DNA from 3 places in the Bacteroides cellulolyticus genome. Region 3 is predicted to be linked to each of the others. Evidence: riboswitches for the same ligand, from Rfam matches in the RefSeq annotation. Region 3 holds a riboswitch; each other region holds the start of a gene.
The links. Region 3 has a riboswitch for cobalamin ahead of OCV82_RS04150 (TonB-dependent receptor plug domain-containing protein). Riboswitches for the same ligand answer to the same signal wherever they lie in the genome.
Positions count from the first base shown of each region.

Region 1: another riboswitch for cobalamin. It lies ahead of OCV82_RS09350 (anaerobic ribonucleoside triphosphate reductase); the one in region 3 lies ahead of OCV82_RS04150 (TonB-dependent receptor plug domain-containing protein).
Region 2: another riboswitch for cobalamin. It lies ahead of OCV82_RS06595 (IS110 family RNA-guided transposase); the one in region 3 lies ahead of OCV82_RS04150 (TonB-dependent receptor plug domain-containing protein).

Region 1 covers NZ_JAOQJJ010000008.1:80,534-84,441, forward strand. Annotated here, with positions in the region: gene OCV82_RS09350 (anaerobic ribonucleoside triphosphate reductase) at 1-2,008, opposite strand, end outside; cobalamin riboswitch at 2,037-2,218, opposite strand; gene OCV82_RS09355 (CCA tRNA nucleotidyltransferase) at 2,465-3,883, opposite strand.
Region 2 covers NZ_JAOQJJ010000004.1:205,061-208,968, reverse strand. Annotated here, with positions in the region: gene OCV82_RS06610 (flavin reductase family protein) at 1-70, shown strand, start outside; gene OCV82_RS06605 (porin family protein) at 214-792, opposite strand; gene OCV82_RS06600 (hypothetical protein) at 1,056-1,253, opposite strand; gene OCV82_RS06595 (IS110 family RNA-guided transposase) at 1,358-2,311, opposite strand; cobalamin riboswitch at 2,565-2,756, opposite strand; partial or broken gene OCV82_RS06590 (hypothetical protein) at 3,274-3,755, shown strand.
Region 3 covers NZ_JAOQJJ010000002.1:222,347-226,254, reverse strand. Annotated here, with positions in the region: gene OCV82_RS04165 (hybrid sensor histidine kinase/response regulator transcription factor) at 1-672, shown strand, start outside; gene OCV82_RS04160 (chromate transporter) at 707-1,258, shown strand; gene OCV82_RS04155 (chromate transporter) at 1,330-1,893, shown strand; cobalamin riboswitch at 1,990-2,197, shown strand; gene OCV82_RS04150 (TonB-dependent receptor plug domain-containing protein) at 2,265-3,908, shown strand, end outside.

The DNA of each region.
Region 1 (3,908 bases), on a different contig from region 3:
CGTAATAATCTCTGTCATTTACTCCTTCTATAATACCATATTTGCGCTTGTCCATCTTTGTGAATCTCCCAGACAGGCCTTCTGCAGGAGTGGCAAGGACAGAATAGTTAAGATGATATTTCTCTTTATATCTCTTGGCTACTTCGTTCATTTTCTCTACAGCTTCGTAAAGGGTATCCCATGATTTTTTGTTGTGTCCGTGTCCCTGGCCGTAGAGTGCAACCATTGCGTTGTGACCTCCGATGAAACCTATACCAAGTGTTCCCTGATTCAGTATGTCACCGACTTCTTCATTAGGGTTTACATCGCAGCCACCTTTCCAAACGTTGTTGCCCATCATGAACGGGAACTGTCTTGCCAAGGCTGTCTTCTGATACTGGTATCTTGAATAAAGCTGTTCGGCAATCATTTCTGCCATCTCTTCTACCGACTGAAGGAATACTTCTTTGGCTTTTTGTTCAATAGCCTCCTTGTTGTTTGAATCGATAATACTTTCTGCCTTAATTCTTGCTTCAATAGCCAGTCTTGGCATGTTCATCGTGGTGAATGACAGGTTTCCTCTTCCCAGTGATGTCTTTTCTCCATTAATGTTTTCGAATACTCTTGTGCGGCATCCCATTGTGGCAAGCTCGTATTTATATCTGTGTGGATCATCGGCTCTCCATAATTCATGTTTGTTGAATGGTGTATCAAGGAACATGAAGTTAGGGAATAAAGCCTTGGCTGTGGTACGGCATGCTTTTAGGAAAAGGTCGAAGTTTGGTGCCTTGAACTGTAGTTTTCCTTCCATTGCGGCATCGAAGTCGCTCATTGCAAGCTGATAATCCTCTTCCGAATATGATACTCCATCCTTTATCTTGAAAATTTGTATCGGGAATACAGGAACTTCACCGTGAGCTCCAAGACCCTCTATTGTAGATTTAAGCAACTCTTCTATAACCATTCTTCCTTCTGCCGACGTATCTGTACCATAGTTTATAGAACTGAAAACTACTTGGTTACCGCCTCTTGAGTGCATCGTGTTAAGGTTGTGGATAAAACCTTCCATCGCCTGGTGGGTATCTTTGCGAGTACGTTCGTTTGCCTTGTTTAATATATGTTCCAGGTCTCCCTTTTCTATGCTTGCACCTATGGATTTTAGCTCTTCTATAAGGTTGTTTTTATCATCTTCAGACGGGATTATTGTCATGAGATGCTTTTTTACGCAATCTTTCAGAGTCTCTTCTGTTATGTCAATGCCTTTCATTTCCATAAAGAAAGACATGATTGAAGCTACACTCTTCTGGTAGCTTTTCAGGACTCCTTTGGCCATAAAGAAATCGAATGCCGGTATTGCTTGTCCTCCGTGCTGTTCGTTCTGGTTAGTCTGGAAGATTATTGTAGCAAGAGTGGCATAACTCTGTATAGACTGTGGAGTACGTATACTTCCGTTCTTTGTGTGAAATCCTCTCTCGAACAAGTCTTCCAGGTCATACTGTATGCATGTGGTAGTCTTTGTCGGATAATAGTCCAGGTCGTGAATATGAATATCACCCAACTGGTGCGCCTCCGCATATTTTTTAGGCAGAAGGTACTTGTAAGTATAGTCTTTTGTAATTTCAGATGCAAAAGTCATCATCTGCCCGGCCGGAGTATGGCTTGACATGTTGGCGTTGCTAAGGTTGACATCATTCTTGTCGATAGCCACAATACCATCCATGATATGTTTGATTTTCGTCTTGCGGTCGCGTTCGGTGTTTCTCCACTGCCTGTAGATGATATATTTTTTCGCTACTTCCGGTCTTACTTTCATCAATTCCATTTCTACAAGGTCCTGTATTTCTTCCACACCTATGGTAGGTGTATTGAAATGGTTGATTACCCTCTGTGTTATTTCATCGATAAGGGTTTCGCAGTCTGTAAGATCTGATGCTACGAAAGCTTTTGTAATGGCGTTGTAGATTTTTGCAGATGAGAAGTTTTCCCGCTTCCCGTCTCTTTTGATGATGCAGATGTCTTTTGTTTCCATTTTTTTGTCTTTTAAATCATACAATTGTTTGTTTTTTCTTTTCAGGGCAGGTCTTCTGACTGATCTTTCCGCGGAACACCTTCCCGCCAATGAGGCAGTGGTCGGAATAACCTTGTTCCGTTTCATCAAGAATCACAGCAGCGGGTACTGTTACCGATTTTCACGGTATTCCCTTTTGAGACTGATGTCACTCTGAAAAGGTATTGCAAAGCTATAAACAAATTTCTGAAATAAAAAACATCAAAATGTTTGGAATTTACAAAAGTGGAAATTTTTAATTCTTAAAAATGCTCTAGAGCGGTCTGTGAGCGAAGTTTGTGGAAAACTATATTTGATGTAAATTTAAAATATATTAGATTATTGGTGATTTTGTTTTAGGTTCTGCTTTAATCTTGTGGGAATTTATCATCCTGTAGATTTCAATAATACTACAGGATGATATAAATTGGGATTATATTATTCATCGACAGGTTTCAAGCCCATCTTTTTGGCTTTTTCCATCATATATTCAAATGCTGCATCGTGTTCGTTAGGTATTACACCGTCCAAAATAGCATCTTTGATATAACTTTTCAAGTCACCTATTTCGCGGCAAGGCTGTAAGTTGAAAACTCTCATAATCTCAGCTCCATCTACAGGTGGTTGGAAATTTCTTATCCTGTCTTTTTCTTCAAGGTCTTTCAGTTTTTGTCTTACAAGCTTGAAATTGTCCAGGAAACGTTGTTTTCTGGCTTCGTTCTTAGAGGTGATATCCGCTTCACACAGACACATCAGATCGTCAATATCATCACCTGCTTCAAAGAGTAGTCGTCTTACTGCAGAATCAGTAACTTCTTCGTCGGCTATTACTATAGGACGCATGTGGAGGCTCACCATTTTCTGGACATATTTCATCTTCTCGTTCATTGGAAGTTTCATTTTCCTGAATATGTCCGGTATCATCTTCTCGCCGATGTAGTTATGGTTATGGAAAGTCCATCCGGCTTTCTGTTCCCATCTTTTTGTCTTAGGTTTGCCTATGTCATGAAGCAGGGCAGACCATCTGAGCCACAGATTGTCTGTAGCTTTCGATATATTGTCGAGTACTTCAAGCGTGTGATAAAAATTATCCTTATGGGCTCTTCCGTTTCTTGTCTCTACACCTTGAAGAGCACATAGCTCAGGGAATATAAGTTCCAGAAGCCCGCATCTGTCAAGATCTACGAATCCTTTCGACGGTATAGGTGATAATATTATCTTATTCAGTTCGTCTGCTATACGTTCCTTTGATATAATCTTGATACGTTCCTTATTTCTTCCTAAAGCTTCGAATGTCTCGTCCTCTATGTAGAAGTTCAGCTGTGTGGCAAAACGGATACATCTCATCATTCGCAGAGGGTCATCGCTGAATGTTATGTCCGGATCAAGAGGGGTTCTTATGATTCTGTCTTTAAGATCCTCCATACCGTCAAATGGGTCAACCAACTCGCCGAAACGGTCTTTGTTCAGGCAGACGGCCATAGCGTTTATTGTAAAATCGCGTCTGTTTTGGTCATCCTCCAGTGTTCCGTTTTCCACTATTGGCTTTCTGCTGTCGTGGCTATATGATTCTTTTCTTGCACCTACAAATTCCACTTCGATGTCTCTGAACTTCACCTGTGCTGTTCCGAAATTCTTGAACACCGAAACATTAGCTCCTTTGCCTAATTTTTTGCCTAGTGCCTGTGCTATTTCTATACCGCTTCCTACCACTACCACATCAATGTCCTTTGAATGTCGTTTCAGGAATATATCTCGCACATAGCCTCCTACTACATAGCATTCCAACCCTAGTTCGTCTGCAGTTTCGGATATTATACTAAATATTTTATCGGAGAAATGTTCTTTTAATTCCATATATAGAAATCTGTTGTTTGAAGTG
Region 2 (3,908 bases), on a different contig from region 3:
TGGGCATGGCAATTACCACAAGATGATTATACTGGAGATAGAACATATTTGGAGAAAAACAAAGAACTAAGCATAAATCAGCTGATTATAAGAATGTCAGTAAATTCATTAGTATAAAAATAAGTATTATAACTTAACAACTAAAGAAGGCATATCATTACTTGGAAACAAGTCAGATATGCCTTCTTATAAAAATTGAGTTATCTTTATTCTCTACTTTTTGAACAGACTGAATAAATCATATCCCAAGGAAATCTGAAATACCCTGTCTCTATAGTTTTCCAATCCGGGAAATTCATCCTTATTCAATTTTACAAGACCATAATTATAATTGAATGTCAAATCAAGTCCAAACTTGAAACGATAACCAAGACCTGCCGTTAAAGATGCCGACGTCTTTCGATAATGAATCATAGGACTACCATCCGGTTGCATTCCTTCCAAACCATTATAATAGATATCCAACTGGGGACCGACAAAGATATTTAGCCCCAATGTAGAACAAGGATAAAACTTAAATTTTAATGGAATAAGAATACATTTACTTTTCTCCAGATAATCTTCACCACCTTCTCCTTGTTTGGTAAATAAAACATCAAGTTCTGTTGCAAACTTTTTGATTCTGTATTCTCCAAACACACCGCCTAACATTTTGGAATAATAACCATTATCACCATATCTACTGGAGAATCCGACACCAACACGTGGTCCGAACGACCATTGACTCTGAGCATTCAAATTACTAAAAGAGAACGCAATTAAACACACGAATAAAATAAGAACCTTTTTCATACGTAAATATTAAGCGTCCTACACATAAAGTAGGACAGGTTTATACTAAAATTGATATAAAACCGAGTATTTTGACAAAAGAAAGATTAGCATTCATGAAAACACAAATGCGGCTATTATACGATGACAAATAGAAACAGCTAAGAATTTAAAAGTTTCATACACGTGTACATAAGTCACAATCTTTGGCGCTTAGCTGTTGAGACCAATTTCATTTTCGGACTATGGTAATTCCAGTAAAAGTCGGCCTTTGGTCTGTATTGTTAATTGGGTGTTACTGCTTGTGGAACTTTAGTAAGCGAGACATTGTATCCAAGCTTTTTAAGTTCGGAAGACAAATATACCTTGCGTTTCTGCTCTATCTTGGATTGCATATATTGTGCACCAAGCTCATGGTAACGGGCTCCCGTACTCAGTATAAGATAAACGGATATCAACTGAGAATGTCCCACTGCAATCAAGGCACGTTTCTTTCCTCTGCGGGCAGCTATACGATGGTATCTCTCACTGAAAAACGTATTCTTTGTACGGGTCGCAGCCCATGCGGCTTCTGTGATTACCGCCTTTACCTGTTTGTTTCCGTGAGTGATTCGTGCGCTTTTTTTTTGCCCGCACTCTCGTTGTTGCCCGGAGAAAGACCGGCCCAGGACGAAAGATGCTTTTCTGAAGGGAAGTGGGACATGTCAAGACCTATCTCAGAAACCAGATCCTCTACAACCTTGGTGCTAAAACCGGGAATCTCCCTGAGAAGTTCAAGGACATTCTCGTACTTGGACAACAGTCTATTTATACGTTCGGACAAATCATCAACTAAAGTCTGAGTCTGGTCTATATCCTTTCGGATCATCTGAAGAAGATAAATGTGATGCTCTTCAACAAAACCGGTACACGCTTCCAACAACTCTTCCGGACTGGCTGACAGTTTTCCGTGGTAAACTGACTTTATATCATCAAGAGTAAGGACTTTACCTTCACAAAGCATATCAATAAGAGAAGTAGCTGTCGTACCGCTTGTGTTACTTACAACACTTGAAAGCTTGATGTTGCAGTCTTCAAGAATACGCATCATACGGTTCTTCTCTGAAGCTATCTGCTGAATAAGCTTGTTCCGGTAACGGGTCAGGTCACGAAGCTGACGCTGCTCCTTGGGAGGAATATAGCTCGGTTTGAGAAGACCTGCCAGAAGAAGCTTGCAGATCCATTCGCTGTCCATCTTGTCTGTCTTGTGACCAGGAACATTCTTAATGTGACGGGCATTGACTATCCAGACATCGGGAATGGAATCTTCAAGAACCTTATAAACAGGTTTCCAGTAAACACCGGTACTCTCCATTGCCACATGCGTTACACCATTGGACAATAGCCATTCTTTCAATTCATTCAAAGAACTCGTGAAGGTTTTGAATGAGCGGGTATCACGTTGGATGCCTACTCCGTCTATTGTCGCCACCACAACCTTCATATGGACGTCGATACCGCAAGCACGCTGTATCAACTGAGGGAATGTCACTTCTGCCATAACTGATACATTTAGGGTTACACTATACAAAGGTAACTTCAGCTTGACTATTTACATTCTCTTTGGCGTGATTTTTTTATCTCATGGGAATTTCATAACTTAATTATTAAAAGTTAAACAAAAAGTTTAAACACACATTCGTTTTTATTGCGACAGATTTGCAACGAATGAGAAATCGGTTATCAAAAAGAATATAGGTGCCTGTGGACGAGCCTCTGTTCATTTTAATCTAATGCCAATTATCCCGTGGTCACTAAATCTATCTCATCAAGCAGGTCTTCTGGCTCATCCCGCTTATCGCGCCTTCCCAGCTTTCACCAGTGGCAAAGAGTGCGATAAACTTTAATAGGACTTACAGCTGCGAGTACAGCTCCGGATTTTCACCGGGATTCCCTTTTAATTCCGTTCGACGCTTCGATTGGAAACTTGACTGGTGCAAAGTTAATGGTTATTTTTTAATCTTGTTTCTTTTTCTGTGATTTTTATTTCAAGAAAGGATTATTTTATGGCGCGAATTGTATTTTCATGTTAATCAAGCATTTATAACAACCACGAATAGTCTTTTCCCCTTATGAATAATAGCGTTTCTCAATTATGGTCTCTTTTCATCTCACGTCGGCAATTCTCTTCGGAGAGATTTTATATGCAAAGGTACAGCGTGCGTCTGGTCGTCAAGTATCGCTTTCACTAACGGTTCCCGGATATTCTTCACGGCAGCCTTCCACAAATCGAAGATTGACTTTCACTCCCCACCTCGTTGCAGGGCATAGTCGGACGAGCCTGACTGTGCTCTTACATTGGGCGGTTGGGTATTCCGTTTCATCCCGTACACTGTTTACTTGCCTTATCCGTCCTTTTCCCGCTGTCAGTCCTGCATAAAAATCATTCCCCGACGAGAAGCCAAAAGAGTTTCAAGAAAAGGAAAAAAAAAGAAAATATTTGACAATCTAAAATTTACAATTATGCACAGCAGGATTTTTCAAATTTCAACGGAGCCGATAGACAAAGAAAACTATCTGAATGAGGACACACTCCAGCAAGGAGACGGGAGCTTCTATGACTATTGTTCAGAAATAGACGAGGAAGACCGTAAAGAGGATATTGCCAATTTGGTCAATCATGCCTTGCCCAAAGGAATGTTCGAGCTTATATCCGATGACACCATGCGCTATAATGGTGGAATAGAGCAATGGAAAGAGGAGTATGTCGCCAATATCAAAAAAAGAGCGAATGCTCTTACGGCAGATAATATGTTGGAATGGGGTTCGACCTATTATCTCAAACAGGCAGTGGAAAATCCGTTGGATGTCGCCTATCATTTCTATTTGGATGGCGATGGCTGCAGTCTTTTGCCGAACAGTCCTTTACGTTTATGGAGTTTGTTTGTAGGCTTGAACCGGGAACGATACTCTACATCGGAGGAGTTGTTGATTACCACTTCTGATGTTTGTCCGAAACATTGGCAACCACCCGCCTCAAAAGTGGGTGGTTGCTCTCTTTTTTGCACAGGCTCCCCGGTTACTTTTATAAATATGCTCTGCAGAGCTTCCGCCACCGGTTTCACAGCCGGTATATTCCTGTTTTAAGGGTATAATCC
Region 3 (3,908 bases):
GATCTGATTATATCGGATGTAATGATGCCTATAATGAACGGATACGAACTATGTAGAGCAGTAAAAGGTAATATGGCAACCAGTCATATACCGTTCATTATGCTTACTGCCCTTGGCGAAAAGAAGGATATTATTGACGGTCTGAAGACTAAAGCAGACCTGTATATAGTAAAACCGTTCGACATAACCCTTCTGAAAGCCAATATCAGCAATGTTCTTGAAAACAGAGACCTGATAAGGAAAAGGCTTCAGGAACTTATAGTATCCCTGCCACAACAAAAAGAAGATACGGACGAGAATTCTATATCATCAGAAGAAAATGACGTGCCGGAAATGATTTCCACACTTGACGAAGAGTTTATCCGTAAAGTGACCGGACTTATAAAAGAAGGACTTGGAAAAGGTCTGAATGTGGATACCTTATGTGCAGCCGTAAACATGAGCCGTACAAGTTTCTACAACAAGATCAAAGCACTTACAGGTGAACCTCCAGCCGAGCTTATCAGGAACATACGTATGCAGGAAGCTGCCATATTACTGAAAACAAAGGAATATACCGTATCAGAGGTTTCAGACATGCTCGGATTTGCCGACCCGAAATATTTCGCAGATACATTCAAAAAATATTACGGTGTTCCTCCTAGAGATTATATGAAATCAGTTAATAACTAAAAACAGAGAAATAAGCTAGTTCTTAATTAACGACATGATATATCTAAATTATTTTACAATATTCTTCCGAATAGGACTATTCACAATAGGAGGCGGTTATGCCATGGTTCCACTGATTGAAGCGGAAATAGTTGATAAAAGGAAATGGATAAAAAAAGAAGAATTCCTTGACCTCATGGCATTGTCGCAAACAGTTCCGGGAATATTCGCCGTCAACATCGCAATATTCATAGGGTATAAACTGCGTAAATTCTGGGGAGCATTCTTCATGGCTTTAGGAACAATCATGCCATCATTTCTGATAATACTGGCCATTGCACTATTCTTCAGGCAGTTCCAGCATCTGGAGCCTGTTGAAAGAGTATTCAAGGGCATACGTCCCGGAGTAGTGGCATTAATTGCCGCACCTACTTTCAAAATGGCTAAAACCGCACGTATCAACAGATACAATATATGGATTCCGGCAGTATCTGCACTGCTTATATGGCTGCTCGGCTTCTCGCCTATCTACGTAATTATTCTGTCAGGACTTGGCGGATATATTTACGGGCGATATAAAAGAAAAACTGAGGATAAAAGCAAATGACAGAGAGTTGAAAGTCAGTAAAAGCCACACCCAAATTCTTAATTATTAACTTTTAATTTTTAATTTACAACATGATATTCCTACAACTATTCTATACATTCTTCAAGATAGGTCTCTTCGGATTCGGCGGAGGCTATGCAATGTTGTCCATGATACAAGGTGAAGTTGTGACACGTCATGACTGGCTCAGTTCTTCTGAATTCACAGATATAGTTGCCATCAGCCAGATGACACCCGGTCCTATCGGTATAAACTCTGCCACATACGTTGGTTATACAGCTGTAGTTAATGCCGGCTACTCTCATGGAATAGGCGTTTTAGGTTCTGCCATAGCAACATGTTCTGTAGTCTTGCCTTCATTCATCCTGATGATATTGATAAGCAAATTCTTTTTGAAATATCAGAAACACCCTGTAGTGGCTTCTGTATTCGACGGGCTACGCCCAGGAGTAGTGGGACTTTTAGCATCTGCAGCCCTTGTACTGATGAATACCGAGAATTTTGGTTCGGACACTTACAGCATAATAACGAGCATAGCGATTTTCGCTTCAGTGTTCATCGCTTCACACAAATATAAAGTCAATCCTATACTTCTTATCATACTCTGCGGCATCGCTGGATTTATATTATATTGACACATCATCTAATTACTCATAGTATCTGAAGATTGCATTCCATATATAGTAAAAATGCGAAAATAAAATAAATGATTTTCAATTTTCCGTTTTTTTCATATATTTGCAATGTTTTGTTCCAATATGCCTATTTACAGGATGAGGATGAAAAGGGAATCGGGTGAAAATCCCGGACAGTCCCGCTGCTGTAATCTCCACAGAATAAGGATAGCTTAATATCTGTTTAACCACTGTCAAACTTGATGACGGGAAGGTAAAGCCATCCGGAGTAAGTCAGAAGACCTGCAAAACAAGAAATCATACCACAGCATTCTCGAGGAAAGAATGATGCGGATACATGTAATTTTTGTAAGATACTTATTGAGTAAGAAATGGGCAAACTGAATTATGTTGTCCACAGGTACGCTGTAACTGTACTGTTTTTATGTCCGATAATGGTATCTATGGCACAGAAGAACAACACAGACAGCATCACCGGTAGGATACACCAAATTCCGGACGTTACTATCAGTGCGAGAAAGACTCCATCAGCCTTAATGGCAACGTCACCGCTTCAGATACTGAAAAAATCAGAGCTGGAGCGTATGGGAGTGTATGATGTAGCCGAAGCCGTAAAACACTTTTCGGGAGTTAATGTAAAAGACTACGGAGGTATAGGAGGACTGAAAACTGTTTCCATAAGAAGTATGGGAGCACAGCATACAGGAGTTATATACGATGGAGTAAGCATAAGCGACTGCCAGTCTGGACAAGTTGATATTTCAAGGTACTCTCTGAGTAATGTATCAGAACTTTCTCTTACAATTGGTCAGACTGATGATATATATCAAAGTGCAAAAGCTTTTGCCTCGGCAGGAGTTCTCAACATAAAGACTATAACACCTGACATAGAAAAAGGTAAATACAGTATTAACGCTTCCTTCAAAACCGGCTCATATGGTTTGATTAATCCCTCTGTAATGTATAGCCATAAAATAACCAATAAAACTGGTCTTTCATTTTATGGAGATTATCTGCAAGCCGACGGTAACTACAGATTTAAATTATGGAACGGAAACCAACTGATTGATGCAAAAAGGAACAACAGCGACATACGTTCTTACAGAGCAGAAGCAAATCTGTACTCATCCATTACCTCCAAACAAGACCTACAAGTAAAAGCATACCTATTTGACTCAGAAAGAGGACTGCCGGGAAGTGTGGTTTACGACAATCCTTATTCTGCTGAAAGACTGTACGATAGAAACTACTTCGGACAAGTGCGTTACGAAAACAGATGGAATAAACGGTTGAAAATGCAGGTACTTGGAAAATTCAACTACAGTTGGAATAGAGACTATAACGACAAGTCATCCGGAATAACAGACGACCGATACAGACAGACAGAGACCTATCTGTCAGCCACCGTAATGGGCAGTCCGATAAAAAATCTTTCTTTCTCATTTGCACAGGATTTTGCATATAATTATCTGTACACTAACCTGAGAGATTGCCAGTTTCCTGAAAGATTTACTGTACTGAGTGCTTTGGCTGCCAGATATGAACGTACCAACTTCTCAGCTTCGGCTTCACTGCTCAACACATACATAACAGAGAATGTGAAGATAGGTAAAGCTGCAAATGACAGGAAACGTCTGTCTCCTGCGGTCAGTATATCGTGGAAACCTTTACGTCAGCACGGATTAAGGATAAGAGCCTCGTATAAGGATATATTCAGAACTCCTACATTCAACGACCTGTATTATCTCCTTATAGGGAATACCAATCTTCGTCCGGAAACCACACGACAGGGAAACTTCGGAGTGACATACAATAGATCGGACTCTAACAGACGATTCAGATTCCTTAGCCTTTCAGCTGATGTATATTATAATAAGGTCAACGACAAGATTGTTGCAGTTCCCACCATGTTTGTGTGGAAAATGATGAATGTCGGTAAAGTTGAGACTATAGGAACAGACATAAACATATCATCGGAATACAGTCTGACAGACAAAATAAACCTTTATATCACA